3 regions of the Exiguobacterium acetylicum genome follow, and region 3 is predicted to be linked to each of the others. Evidence: riboswitches for the same ligand, from Rfam matches in the RefSeq annotation. Region 3 holds a riboswitch; each other region holds the start of a gene.

Region 1 (4,978 bases), 270 kb from region 3:
AAGTAAAAGATCCGACAGATGGTCGTGCCTTCTTCTATCATATTACGGATAAAGGACAAGAAGAGCTCACGATTTACCGGACAGCACGTCTCGCGAGCATCGAACGTCTCCTGACGGATTGGCCATCGGACGATGCCGAAGATTTTGGACGTCTATTGCAACAATTCAACCGTGCCTTGCGCGAGCGTTAACAAAATCACACCATTTAAAGGAACGGACGCAAAATCAATCGATTTCGCGTCCGTTTTTTCGTCATTCTTCATGATGTATGAGCAACCTGACAAACCGAACGAATTTGTGCGATGTGTTCAGGTGACGTTCGGCAACAACCGCCGATCAATCGTGCCCCTGCCTCATACCATGTCTTCGCGACGGTTTGGAACGATGTACACTGATTCGTACCTGACCACGTTTTTGCGACCGGATCATAAACCTCACCAGAGTTCGGATAGACGATGATTGGCACATCCGTCAACGCCTTAAGGTGACGGATGAAATCGGTCGCGTAAGATGCCGGAAAACAATTTGCACCGATTGCTGCGAGCTGTGGATGTTGTCCAATTGTCTCGATACACGTCGCAAGTGCCGTTCCTTCACTAATGTGTGTCGCATCTTGAAGCGAGAACGTCAGCCAAGCGGACACTTCCGGATACGCTTCGAGAATCCGGAACAACACGACAGCTTCCTCGAGCGACGGAATCGTCTCAAATGCCAGCAGATCAGCCCCCGCTTCAATCAATGCTTCGATCCGTGGTCTGTGGAAGGCTTCTAGCACATCTGCTGACACCCCATAATGACCGCGATACTCAGAACCATCTGCTAAGTAGGCACCATAAGGACCCACTGATCCCGCGATCAATGCGTCACTCTTCCCGCTAAGCGTGCGTGCTTTTTGCGCCAAGGTGACCGTTTGTCGAATCAGCGCCTGTGCTTCCTCTGTTGTGATATGACGTTGCTTGAATCCTTCGATACTTGCTTGATAGCTTGAAGTGATCGCAACATCGGCACCTACTTCAAAGTAGTCACGATGGACGTTTTCGATCTGTTCCGGTGCTTCGATTAAGAGACGTGCTGACCAAAGTGGGTCGTTCAGGTCGAATCCCTTCTGTTCAAGTTCGGTTGCAAGGGCACCATCTAAAATAAGAAAGGGAACTTCCTGTAATCGTTGATCAACTGGATTTTTGATTCGGGACATCTTCAACACTCCGTTTCTGAGAAGAATTCGTGAACGCATGAACGATATAACAGATTACGATGAATGGAATACCACAGTACAAGGCGATTCGTTGTGTCGGATCAAATCCGATACCAATCAGAGAAATCAAACAAACGACGAAAGCGGCGATCGGTACGAATGGAAAGAGTGGTGTGCGATAGACCAATTCGTCGACCGTATGCCCTTCACGGAGGAATTGTTTCCGGAAACGATACTGGGCAACACTGATACTCATCCAAACAACGACGACAGCGAGACCGGAAATCGAGACGAGCGCGATATAGACACTTCCTGCTGCATAGATGCTAGACAGCAAGGCAAGTCCTCCGCCAAGCATGCTGAACAATACCGCTCGAAGTGGAACCCCACTTGGTGTCACCTGGGCGAAGAAGCGTGGAATCATGCGTTCGTTCGCAAGCGACCAGAGCATCCGAGAGGCAGCGTAAAGTCCAGAGTTCGCTGCCGACAAGATCGCTGTCAAAATGACGAAGTTCATCACGTCTGCCGCGTAGGGAATTCCGATTCGTTCAAACACGGCGACGAACGGACTTTCGAGTACACCTTTCCCATCCATTGGTAATAAGACGGCTAACACGATGATCGTACCGACGAAAAAGAGGACGAGTCGCAAAATCGTCGTCCGGATTGCAAGCGGAATCGTCCGTTTCGGATCGACTGCTTCACCCGCTGCGACACCGATTAGTTCCGTTCCCGAGTAAGCAAAGTTCACGGCAAGCATCGTCATGAAGATGACGAAAGCGCCATTTGGAAACAACCCGCCTTCGGTTAACGAAGAAAAGAATGGAGCCGGGCTACCATCTTGCAGTGGAATGAAGCCGACGATCGTTCCCGCACCGAGTAAAATGAAAGCAATGATCGTCACGACCTTAATGGCGGAAAACCAAAACTCGACTTCAGCGAACACGCGAACCTTCAAGACGTTGATACCGAGGATCATCGCAGCGAACAATGCGCTGAACACCCATACAGGAATCGACGGGAACCAACGTTGCATCAAAATGCCTGCTGCCGTGAATTCTGAACCAAGGGCGACCGTCCACGTCAGCCAGTAGAGCCAGGCTACTGTATAACCGGTGCCGGGTCCAATGTACTTCGTTGCGTACTTGTGGAATGATCCGGTTTCCGGCATGTGCACGGCGAGTTCACCGAGACTTAACATGACTAAGTAAACGACGACGGCCCCAATCAAATACGATAAAATCGTTCCGACGCGTCCTGCTTGTTCCAACGTATAACCTGTACTTAAAAATAATCCGGTTCCAATGACACCACCTAACGACAGCATGATCAGATGACGTGATTCCATCTTGCGTCGAAATGCTCCGCTCGTTTTCATGAATCCATTTCCTCCTCATTCCACCTACTTCAAACAAAAAACGCATCCTCACGGATGCGTCGGTCGACAATTCGGAAATCTTATCGATCGGGTGCAGCACCCGCAGGAATTAGCACAGTATCTTTCGACCTGTTGCTGAGGTTTCATAGGGCCAGTCCCTCCACCTCTCTGGATAAGTATGTAATTGTTCATAACCCTATCAAGTCTTTTTCAAATTGTCAACACAATTCAGAATACTTCTATCGAAAAAACATTCCGCATCGTATCGATCCGGAATGTTTAAAGGGTTACTTTTTAGCGAATAAATCCGCTGTTTTCAAGGCTGCACGAACCGCTTTCCGGTTCAATGTTCCTTGCTGGTGCTTCATTTTCTTCGTTTGGGCAGCCAATTGCGCTTTGAGTGCCGCAATCTCTTGATCCTTTTGAGCCGTTCCTGTTTGTTTCTGCAATGCTTTGATTTTCTTATCTTTTTCAGCTAATTGTGCTTTTGTTTGTTTTTGCGCATCCGCAATCTTCTTCTCTTGTTCCGGGAAGAACCGTTCAAAACGAGCGACTGCTTCCTCAAGACTTACGCCAGAGATCGGTTGGACTGGTGGGAGCAACTCGGTTTGCGCCATTTGACGGTCAAACGGTACATTCTCAGGATAGTTCGTCTCTTGGTAGATATGCTCAAGATTGTTCACGTTCAAGAAGTCAACGAAGTTGTCGAAGTTACGCGCTTGAACACGTGCCGGACTTTGGAAGTCAGCGCTTGCTACGACGTCGGATAATTGTGTATCCGCTGTGATGTCGTTCGCCCAAATGTGCGTCAACTGATGGTAATCCGTCAATTCGCGCATCCGTGCATCTTTTGGAATGAGGATACTCGGCGTACCTGCAAGCGTTGCTGTGATATTTCCGTGCAAGCGTGCACCAAAACTAAGGTCTGCTTGTCCGATGAAATCGAACCATGTCTGTGCGTTCAAGAAGAAACGAACCCGATCATTCATGTAAGCAGGATCCGACATTTTCACCGGATAGTTCGTCACTGAAAGATCTGCGATCGGGTGCGTCCCTGTATACGTCAACTTCAGTTCCTTCATCCACTGGGGAATGAAGTAATGATTTGGATACTCTTCCATCCCACGTGTAATGAAATCGAGGACGTTTTGTGGAGCTAAACGTGACGAGTTGACCGTAATCATCGACTCAGGTGTGATGTTCGTTTCACGGATGTGCAAGTCGCGACCGAACGCGTACATCGAAGGACATCCGATGACGCGATGATCGATCCCTTCGCGGAAACCAAGACGTGTTAAGTATTTCGACGTGATCTCCCCGCGAAGACCCAGCATGCTCGAGCGCTCGAGAACGGCACTGACGAACGCTTTGACATCTTCATCGAATGGGAATCCACCATCTAAGTCTGGTTCAAACGGTGCACGTAACCCTACACCGATGACGACGACTGGAATTTTTAATTTTTTGATGAGACGTGTATATTTCCGTAACGTCGGTACGAATTCTTTTCGGAATGCGTCCGCTAACGGAATGACATAAAGGTCAAAGTTGGCATTGATTTCGTCTGCCCGTTCTTCGTCGTAATAGTAATAGTCAGGTGTAATTGTCGTACCTTCTGTCATCAACGTCCGAAAGATACTGTATTGATAGATAAGATTTCCAACGTTTCCTCCAATGGAATTATGTTTCATCAAATAAGGAGCATCGAACTGTTCGAATGGTGTCATACCTGCACGAATAATAATACGTTTCATAATGGATAAACTTCCCCTCTCGTCTGCTTCATTCGTCCTTGCAAGAAAAAATACGGAAAAATATATTATCAGTTTTTTTCAATCTCATTAAGAATAGATGAACTTTATTTCGGAAGTCAACGATTCCTAAGGGAAACAGGTCTTTCGTCATCAAAACGAAACATTTGCACCACTCCATCATTTTTCTAAAATAGAAAAATGTGACTATTTAATCGTTTCGAGATACATGCGTAGATTCGCTTCGACTAATTTCAAGGCATGCATCTGATCAGTCTTAGCAGGCTTCAATAATGCACTGAAAAAATGTTCCACTTCGACGGGCTGTCCCTTTTCCATGTCGCGTAACATCGACGATTTCATCGTGTCTTCCATTGCATGCATCTGCTTCAGCAAGACCGCTTCTACATCGTCATTAAAGACTGCCCCTTGTTCTTCCATCGCCTGTTTCGCTTCCCCCATGACGTCTAAAATCATTTGATGTCCGACAGCTTCTTCTCGAATCGGACCGATTGCCGAGCGAAATAGCGTCGTCACGCCCGCAAATGTCGAAATGAAGAGATACTTTTGCCACATGTCATCCATGATATGCATCGAGTACTTCATTGGTGCCTTCGCTTTCGCAAAACACGCTGCGATTTTCTCTAGACGCGC
Region 2 (4,978 bases), 790 kb from region 3:
TATGTGTCAATGTAGTGATATGTTTGTGCGATAAGAAAAGCGCTGATTTCCTTCTTATAAAGGAAATCAGCGCTTATATCGTTCTTAAGAGACCGTTGACGTCTCGTTTTCATAAATCGGAACCCAGCCGTCTGTCGTGACGAAGATTCGAACAGCAACGACTTTACGATCGTCTTGAAGCGTAAAGTAGTGGCGTGTGTTAACAGGAACGGAAATCAAATCACCAGGATTGAGTTCGATGTTATAGTAGCCGACTTCTTCGTCTTTGATCGCGAAGACGCCGTGACCGCTGACGATGAAACGTACTTCATCATCCGTATGGTGATGTTCTTTCTGGAAGTTGACGAGCAACTCATCCAGGTTCGGTGTCGTATCTGAAAGTGAGATGATATCAGCTGTCTGATACCCACGACGTTCTGATACGTCTTTGATTTCGGGAGCGAACGTATCGAGAATCGTTTGTTTGTCTGCATCCGTCAGTGTGAAGTTCTCAACGAGAGGCGCTGGAAGTTTCGAAACGTCCCATTGTTCGTAAAGAACGCCGCGTGACGCAAGGAAGTCAGCGACTTCCGTTTGATCCGTATACCGTGTGTTTGTTTCTTGGAATAAGACTGTTGCCATGAGATGATTCCTCCTTTTAATGAATGGATTGACGGCATGATTGCAACGTCAACGTGTAATTGAATAAAAACTCGAAGGCTTCGAGGTGTTTCTTTGCTTCAAAGGCGGTCGGTGCCCAGACCGTGATTCCGTGATTGCGAATCAGGACGGCACCACTGTCCGCTGTGACATGAGGTGCAAAAGCAGCGGCAAGCGTCGGGATGTCCGCATGATTCGGAATGATTGGCACCGTGACCGTCGCATCCTCTTCCCAGTGTCCGAGTGCCTTGATGATTTCTTGACCGGAAAAGGTGATACTGCCTTGATCGCCATAGAGTTCCGAAATCACATTGTTCGCAATCGTATGGACATGCAGGGAACAACCGGCGTCCGTTCGATTGAACACTTCGACATGGAGTAATGTCTCAGCGGAAGGACGCCCGGATTGCTCACCGATCAATTGACCGGTCGCATCGACATGAACGAAGTCGTCAGGAGTCGTCTGCCGTTTATCTTTTCCGCTTGCCGTCACAAGGAATTCAACCGGGACACCGGATGTCCGGATGGCGAGATTGCCACTCGTACCAGGGAACCAATCGCGCGCCGCAAGCTCTTGTTTGATGGCTCGTAATTCTTCATAGCGTCGCATGAATGTCATGTTGTCACCTCCGCTCGTGTTAAATCATGAACGATATCGTGGAACGTCTCAAACGGTGTATAGGCGATATCGTTCTCTTCACACAACGTGATCAGATAATCACGGGCATAGACACGATCCGCTTGTTTTGCGAGTTCGAAGTCCGTCACCGAGTCGCCGATGACGATGATGACGTCACCACCTTTACGTAGTGTCCGGGCAACGGACGTTTTACAACAGCCGCACCCGTTCGTACAATGGGCATCGCAGGCGTTTGGCCAATCGATATGGACGAATGGACCACTGAAATCAGCGACGTTACAGTAAATCTGTTCTTGGTCGAGGAAGGGCGCTAAGATCGGTTCGACGAAAAAGTCCATTCCACCGCTGACGATCGAAAAATCGATGCCTTGACGACGACTGTACTGCAGTAACTCCGAAAATCCGTCGCGAATGACCGCACGCTCCAACAAAAAGTCAAGATAGGCTGTTTTTCCGTCAGACGGCAGAAGTGAGAACATTTGCCCGACGCCACTCTGGATCGATAACGTCCGGTCGAGTACGCCGTGTTTCAACGGTTCGAAGTCACTCGCTGGCGCAAATGCCTGCATGAGTGCGATGATGTTATCCTGTGTCGTCACCGTCCCGTCGAAGTCACAAAGAATCCGTACGGTCATGACTTGATCCCCCAAGCGTCGAGGGCAATTCGTAATTCTTCATGACGCGATGCTGCCGTCGATAGGGATTCATTTGCGAGTGCCGCATCGAGTGCCTGACGGAAAGCAATGACGCCAGCCGCAGCACCTTGCGGATGACCATGTACGCCGCCACCGGCGTTGATGACGGAATCGATCCCGAAGTCCCGTACGAGTTGAGCGACGAGTCCAGGATGAATACCGGCTGAAGGAACCGGGAAGATCGATTTCGTCTGCCCGAGACGGGTCGCTTCGACCGCGATGCCACGAGCGACATCCTTTGGCAAAGCGACATTGCCGTAAGGAGACGGGAATAGCGTCAAGTCTGCTCCAGCAGCGCGCGGTAATGTGCCGAGTAAGACAGGAGCTGCGACTCCGTGATTCGGGCTAGCGATCAACGCACCGCTATATGCCGGATGATTGAAGATCGGAACGTTGATTTCCGGATCACTTGCCAGTTCGCGTAAGACGTCGAGTCCGTATGTGAAGGTATTCAGCAAGAAAGCAGTCGCTCCAGCATCAATCAATCGCTTGGCTTGATCCTTGAGCGTAAAGACGGGACCGCTGAGTGTGATCGCATATAACGCACGTTTACCGGTCCGTTGGAAGTGAGCATCGATGACCTCACGTCCGATCCGTGCCCGGTCAATCGTCGGTGTCAATGGATTGTCGTATAGGATCTCATCGTCTTTGACGAGATCGATCCCACCAGCGAGTTGTCCTTCGAGTTGATCACGAAGGAACGATAAATCGCGTCCGATGACTCCTTTGAAGATGCTCATTAATAATGGGCGATCTTCGACACCGATCAAGGAACGGACCCCTTCGATCCCGAACTTTGCACCTGGAAAGTCCGACGTAAATGTATCGGGTAGTAGCAATTCCGTTAATTTGATTTCACCGTCGAGTGAAAGTTTCCCGAAGACGGTCGTCAGAATCGCAGAAAAGTCGCGCGATACGTTATGTTCCGGGTAACGAATCGTGATATATCCTTTGCCATCGCGCTCTTCGGTATGTACGACTTCCCCTTTGAACGAGGCGAGTTGTTGTTGTTCGAGATGATTCAGTTCCGTCCAAGAACCGACTGTCAGACCAAGCGCGAGTTGTTCAGCGCGTTGCTCGAGTCGATCACGGGCAGTCAATTGATAAGTAGCAGTGATATAAGCCATGTCTTTCCTCCTTCAACAAAAAAATGGTCTCTCGTCAGCGACAAGAGACCATGAATGATTCGAACGTGGACTCTTATCTGTCAGCTTAGTAGCTGCAAGAATTAGCACCGTGCCAAAAGGTCGGTTGCTGCGACATCGTAGGGCTTGTCCCTCCGTCTGCTCTTGATAAGAATTGGATGAAATTGTGAAATCTAATTGCAATTTTTACATGAGAATCGTGACTTGTCAAACTATTTTTAGAAAATTTATTTTTTTGAAAATACTCTTTCTATAGATGACTTAAAAATGATGTCCGTTTCTGCTTGATTTCGATTTGACAGCGAGGAAGTTGATTGCGTAAGATTCAAATCAATATCACACACGACAACTACATACGACTCTTATCGCGAGTTGGCAGAGGGAATTGGCCCGATGACGCCGCAGCAACCGACCACTAGGCACGGTGCTACATCCAACAGACGTTTCGTCTGAGAGATAAGAGGACGCAGTGACTTTTCTGCGCCTCTTTTCGATGACGAAAAGAGGCGCTTTTTCGTGTATCACATAGGGGGAAACTGAGATGACATATAAAGCATTCACGGAACAGGACGCGATTGATCGTGTTCGGACATTAGGACTGATCGGCGATGGAGCCGTCGAAGCAGAAGAGATTGGCGACGGGAACCTCAACCTCGTCTTTCGGATTCGAGAAGGCGAACATCGCTTGATTTTAAAACAAGCATTACCATATGCGAAGGTCGTCGGGGAGAGCTGGCCGTTATCGCTCGAACGAGCGTGGATCGAGCAATCCGCACTCCGTGAATTCGCACGGCATGCCGTACCGTTCGTGCCACGTGTTTTTCATGCTAGTCATGAAGAGGCGTATACGGTCATGGAAGATCTTTCACATCTGACGATCGTTCGAAGCGGTTTACTCGCAGGTGAACAGTATCCGTTGCTTGCGGAACATATCGGTTCTTATCTCGCTCGGACGTTATTCCATACATCGGACTTTGCGCTTGGTCCGGTTGAAAAGAAACGTGTCGCCCGAACGTACTACAATCCAGACTTGTGCGACATCACGGAAAAATTAATCTTCACGGATCCGTTTCATGACGCGGAGACGAACGAGATTGAAACCGGACTCGAAGAAGAGGTGGCACGTCTATGGGCAGACGATGAGTTGAAACGCGAAGTCGCAAAACTTGAAGCGCTCTTCATCACGAAAGGAGATGCATTGCTGCACGGCGATCTACATACAGGAAGCATCTTCGCCTCGGCGACGGAAACGAAAGTCATCGACCCTGAATTCGCCTTTTATGGTCCATTCGGATTCGATGTCGGGCAGTTCATTGCGCATCTATTCTTCGCGGCATATCCGGATTACCCTACACGACGTGACGCCCGAATCAAGGATATCGATACGTTCTGGCTGACGTTCGCTTCAACGTTCCGTGCATTATGGGAACGGGAAGCCGTCGAACCATTCCAGGCATCAGGACTCGTCGATGATGTACTGAGCACGATCTTGCAGGATGCCCTTGGCTTTGCCGGTTGCGAATTGATTCGGCGGACGATTGGTCTTGCACCGGTCGCTGATTTAGAATCAATCGATTCAACGACGGAACGCTTAGAGCGGAAACGTCACGCGCTCCGTCTAGGAACAGCGTTAATCAAACGCCGTACAGAATGCCGGACATTCGATGATTTACGAAACTTTGACGTAACGGAGGAACTCAGCCGATGACTACATTCGTTCAAAGTATCCGTTACGAAGATCGTGTCTTGACGATTCTCGATCAGACACGTCTACCGCAAGAAGAGCACTATGAAGTCATTGCTGATCTTGCGCAAGCGGTTGAGGCGATTAAACAACTGCGCGTTCGGGGCGCACCTGC
Region 3 (4,978 bases):
TGTGCAGGTCTTGATCAAGATTTCCGGGCAGAGCCATTCGGCAAGATGCCGGAATTACTGGCGCGCGCAGAATTCGTGACGAAGCTGCAAGCCATCTGTCTTTCGTGTGGGGATCCGGCTTCCCGGACACAACGGTTGATTGATGGAAAACCAGCGAACTACGATGATCCGATCATCCTAGTAGGCGCTTCAGAATCGTATGAGCCACGATGCCGCCATTGCCATGAGGTGCCTGGAAAACCGAAGCCGCTCCAGTCGGTGCAGCACCAAGAAAATTAAAAAAAGACGAACCGATCGCGGTCGTCCTTTGATGTAGCAGCTATTCGCTTTTAAGTGAATAGCTGTTTTTTTTATTATCCCGTTTCCTGTGAGAACCGGCTTGAGCGTTCGATGAAGCGGATCGTCTCACGAACGATCAAATCCTGATCATAATCGAGTGTCGCGACGTGATACGAGTTGAGTAAACAGTAGCTGCGTTTATCATTCGTCCCGATATGTTGATGCAGATAATCTGAGCTCGATGGCGGAACGACGTGATCCGTCGCCGAGTAAAGAATCAAGGTCGGTAGAAGGATCGATCCAAGACGTCCTTTCGTCTCGTCCATCAGACGAACGAGTTCGAACGCACAACGGCTCGGAACGAGGTCATAGATGATTTCGAAAGCAGACCGCTTGATGTCCGGTGCCCCTTCCGGTAAATACTGTGGACCGTCGTCGAACGAGAGTGCTTCATAGGATGGAACGGAAAGGGCAGCATTAATCGTAATGATGCCGGCGAACGGAATGCCGTCAGCGGCGAGTGACAGTGCAAGCGTCGCCCCCATCGATTGACCGATGACGAAGACTTGATCGCATGTTTCTTGTAAACGTTCATAGCCGTCTTGCAGGCTTTGCTTCCAACATCGAGCAGTCGATTGTTCAAACTCGCGGACGTTCGTTCCATGTCCACGTAAGCGCGGGGCATAGACGGTAAAACCTTCAGCAGCGAATGCCTCACCGACGTCTCGGACACTTTGCGGTGTCGCATTAAAACCATGACAGATTAGAATGCCGATCGGTCCACCTTGAAAATAAAACGCTTCAGCACCAGTCAGTACAGGATAGTTCATCATTACTATTTTTCCTCCATTCATGAAAAAAACTCGTCGACGTCACTGCTTGGACGCCCACGAGTTTTTCACCGTATCATCCAAAGCCGCGCTTTGCTGGTCGGAGCACCTTACAGATTGCAGGTTGCCGTGAAGTCATAGAGCCAGGTCTCTCGTTCACTCTTGATAAATATCATATTGGAATTGTCGGAATAATCATTGAAACGATGGTAGCACGTTCGAAAATGACTTGTCAAATCGTTCTTGACGAATCATGATCCGTTCATTAAGCTAATTCATAACTTGTTCATCCATCGATATGCGCCAAATGGATTATTTTTGCAAAGTTGGTTGACTTTTAAAGTTCCGACCCGTAATGTAAAAATTAGTTTTACGACATAAGCAACAACGCAACAACGCACATACGAATTTCATACCGCAATACTTATCCAGAGAGGTGGAGGGACTGGCCCTACGAAACCTCGGCAACAGACTCATTATGAGCACTGTGCCAATTCCATCAGACAGATGTCTGAGAGATGAGTGGAGTGGATTCTGCCACTGTGCGGATCCAGGTCTCTTCTTGTTTCTCAAGAAGGGACCTTTTTTGTTGAATGAAGGGGGAAAACGGAATGATCGCATTTCATCAAGTCAAAAAAACGTACGTCACGAAAGATCAGGCGATCGCAGCGCTCGACGGTGTCGACCTGACGATCGAAAAAGGCGAAATCTTTGGTGTCATCGGCTTTAGCGGTGCCGGAAAAAGTTCACTGCTCCGCTGTGTCAATCTGTTAGAACGACCGACGTCAGGAACGGTGACGGTCGATGGGGAAGATTTAACGCAACTGTCTCCGAAAAAATTACGCCAAGCAAAACAACGGATCGGGATGATCTTTCAGCACTTCAATCTATTGAATGCGAACACGGTCTTTACGAATGTCGCGAAACCACTCGTTCTCGCAGGCGTCAAGAAAGACGAGATTCGCCGCCGGGTAACGGAGTTACTCGAATTCGTCGATCTCGCGGACAAGGCGGATCATTATCCGGATCAATTGTCGGGTGGGCAGAAACAGCGCGTTGGTATCGCCCGGGCACTCGCGACGCAACCTTCCGTCCTCTTATGTGACGAAGCGACGTCAGCCCTCGACCCCCAGACGACACATCATATTCTCCAGTTATTAAAACGGATCAATGCCGAGTACGGGATCACGATTCTCTTAATCACCCACGAGATGGGCGTCATTCGTGAAATTTGCGACCGGGTCGCCGTCATCGAAGCTGGAAAGTTGATCGAGTCAGGAATGGTCTTCGACGTCTTTTCAAACCCGCAGACTGAGACAGCGAAAAACTTCGTCCGCTCCGTCATGCACGACGAGATTCCAGCATCGATTCGCCAGTTGATCGAGTCCCGGAATGCGAATCCGATCTATAAGATTCATTTCCTCGGACACCATACCGGTCAACCGCTCTTATCGCAAGTCGCAAAACGCTTTGACGTCGATGTCAATATCTTGCACGGGAGCATCACAGAATTGCAGGATACGCCGTTCGGCACCTTACTCGTCGAGTTGATTGGTGAGCCGGCTGAAGTGAAGCGAGCGTTACACTACATCGATCAGGCACAGGTGACGGTTGAGGAGGTGCTCGCTGATGCTAGTTAACTACAGTGATATTTGGACAGCATTCTTACAGACGATGACGATGGTCTCCATCTCACTCTTATTCTCAACCTTGATCGGCTTACCACTCGGGATCCTGCTTGTCGTCACGCGAAAAGGCGCATTGCTTGAAAATGTCCCGCTGTTCACGTTCTTCAACAGTATCGTCAATATTTTTCGCTCGATTCCGTTCATCATCTTACTCGTTGCGATCATCCCGTTGACACGGTTGATCGTCCAGACATCGATCGGAACAGAAGCCGCCATCGTCCCGCTCGTCTTTTACGCTGCACCGTACATGGCGCGGCTGATCGAGAGTTCTTTACTCGAAGTCGATAAAGGCGTTCTTGAAGCAGCAGAAGCGATGGGCGCGACACCGTTTCAAACAATTTTCCGCTTCCTCCTACCGGAAGCACTCGGTTCACTCATCCTGAACTTAACGATCGCGACGGTCGGCTTGATCGGGGCGTCGGCGATGGCAGGTGCGATTGGAGGCGGTGGTCTTGGTGACTTAGCGATCACCTATGGTTATCAACGATTCGATACGAAAGTCATGATCATCACGGTTGGAATTCTCGTCATCTTAGTCCAAGGCTTACAGACGACTGGCAATATCGTCGCACGAAAAATTAGAAGACATTAATCAAGGGAGCGATTCAGCCATGAAAAAAGCAGTAGCAATTGGAGCAACACTCACGACGATTTTATTTGCCGGGTGCGCAGCATCAGGAGAAGACGAAAAGACGATCAAGCTCGGTGTCAGCGGTTCGGACACACAAGTTTGGGATTATGTCGCGAAAAAAGCAGAGAAGGAGGGCATCAAAATCGAGCTCGTCAAGTTCTCCGATTATGTCCAGCCGAACATGGCACTGGCTGAGGGCGAGATCGACGCCAATGCCTTCCAGACGATTTCCTACTTCAACGCTTTCAAGAAAGAACATAACTTGAAGCTATCGCCGATCGCGACGACCGTCATCGCACCGATGGGGATCTACTCGGATAAATACAAGGACGTCAAAGACATTCCGACTGGCGGAAAAATCGCCGTTCCGAACGAAGCGACGAACATGGGACGCGCCCTCTTGTTACTGCAAGAAGCGGGTCTAATCAAGCTACCGGACGACTTCGACGGTAACGGCTCGGTCGATAAGATCGTCGAGAATCCGAAGAAGCTGAAAATCGTCCCGATCGTCGCCGGGCAAACGCCACGCGTCTTACCGGACGTCGCCGCATCGATCATCAACAATGGCATTGCCGTTGACGCCGGCTTTAACCCGATCAAGGACTCGATCGTCCATGAGAACGAGACCGCAAAACCATACATCAATATCATCGCGACACGGACGGAAGACAAGAACAAAAAAGAACTGAAAAAGATCGCGTCGCTGTATCAACAAAAAGATGTCGCGGCCTTCATCAAAAAAGAATACAAGGGCAGTACGATCCCGACGTTCGTTCCACTGAGCGATATCGGCGAATAATTTCAAAAGGAGAGTGGACAGTATGACGACACCAGTACGCACGACATGGGTAGAGACGATTGAACAGGACATCGAACAAAAACGGGAATCGTATCTTGAGACAAGTCACCGGATTCATGCAACGCCGGAAATCGGGAACGAGGAATTCTTTGCTTCGCGGCTCCATGCGGAGCGTCTAACGGCGGAAGGTTTTACGGTAGAACTCGGCGTCGCGGGGCACGATACCGCGTTCTTCGCGAAGAAATCGAGCGACCGACCAGGCGCGACGATTGCCTTTCTTGCTGAATACGATGCGTTACCAGGCATTGGTCACGCGTGCGGTCATAACATCATCGGCACGACGAGTGTCGCGGCAGCGATCGCACTCAGTAAAGTGCTCGATGATGTCGGCGGGAGTGTCGTTGTCCTTGGAACACCGGCCGAGGAAGGGGGACCGAACGGTAGTGCGAAAGGCAGTTTCGTCAAACATCAGTTACTCGAAGGAATCGATGCGGCCTTAATGGTTCATCCGTCGGGTCAAACACGGATTACGGGTTCTTCCCTTGCGGTCGATCCACTCGACTTTGCCTTTACGGGTCGTCCGGCACACGCAGCGGCGTCACCGGAAGAAGGCATCAATGCCCTCGACGCGGTCATCCAACTCTTTAACGGAATCAATGCTTTACGTCAGCAGTTACCGGACGATGTCCGGATTCACGGAATCATCACGCATGGAGGCGATGCGCCGAACATCATCCCGGAATACGCAAAA

The links. Region 3 has a riboswitch for S-adenosylmethionine ahead of K7G97_RS14790 (alpha/beta hydrolase). Riboswitches for the same ligand answer to the same signal wherever they lie in the genome.
Region 1: linked by a shared signal. The riboswitch ahead of K7G97_RS16215 (amino acid permease) and the one ahead of K7G97_RS14790 (alpha/beta hydrolase) in region 3 are both predicted to bind S-adenosylmethionine.
Region 2: linked by a shared signal. The riboswitch ahead of K7G97_RS02480 (2,3-diketo-5-methylthiopentyl-1-phosphate enolase) and the one ahead of K7G97_RS14790 (alpha/beta hydrolase) in region 3 are both predicted to bind S-adenosylmethionine.

What each region holds. Positions count from the first base shown of each region.
Region 1 covers NZ_CP082333.1:3,144,932-3,149,909, forward strand. Annotated here, with positions in the region: gene K7G97_RS16205 (MarR family winged helix-turn-helix transcriptional regulator) at 1-191, shown strand, start outside; gene mmuM (homocysteine S-methyltransferase) at 260-1,195, opposite strand; gene K7G97_RS16215 (amino acid permease) at 1,170-2,573, opposite strand; SAM riboswitch class I at 2,651-2,752, opposite strand; gene K7G97_RS16220 (polysaccharide pyruvyl transferase family protein) at 2,861-4,327, opposite strand; gene K7G97_RS16225 (ketopantoate reductase family protein) at 4,532-4,978, opposite strand, start outside.
Region 2 covers NZ_CP082333.1:457,763-462,740, forward strand. Annotated here, with positions in the region: gene K7G97_RS02465 (1,2-dihydroxy-3-keto-5-methylthiopentene dioxygenase) at 85-621, opposite strand; gene K7G97_RS02470 (methylthioribulose 1-phosphate dehydratase) at 638-1,258, opposite strand; gene K7G97_RS02475 (2-hydroxy-3-keto-5-methylthiopentenyl-1-phosphate phosphatase) at 1,255-1,914, opposite strand; gene K7G97_RS02480 (2,3-diketo-5-methylthiopentyl-1-phosphate enolase) at 1,911-3,101, opposite strand; SAM riboswitch class I at 3,172-3,273, opposite strand; SAM riboswitch class I at 3,479-3,582, shown strand; gene mtnK (S-methyl-5-thioribose kinase) at 3,661-4,827, shown strand; gene mtnA (S-methyl-5-thioribose-1-phosphate isomerase) at 4,824-4,978, shown strand, end outside.
Region 3 covers NZ_CP082333.1:2,876,332-2,881,309, reverse strand. Annotated here, with positions in the region: gene K7G97_RS14795 (thymidine kinase) at 1-279, shown strand, start outside; gene K7G97_RS14790 (alpha/beta hydrolase) at 354-1,112, opposite strand; SAM riboswitch class I at 1,180-1,281, opposite strand; SAM riboswitch class I at 1,531-1,634, shown strand; gene K7G97_RS14785 (methionine ABC transporter ATP-binding protein) at 1,721-2,749, shown strand; gene K7G97_RS14780 (methionine ABC transporter permease) at 2,739-3,389, shown strand; gene K7G97_RS14775 (MetQ/NlpA family ABC transporter substrate-binding protein) at 3,409-4,227, shown strand; gene K7G97_RS14770 (M20 family metallopeptidase) at 4,250-4,978, shown strand, end outside.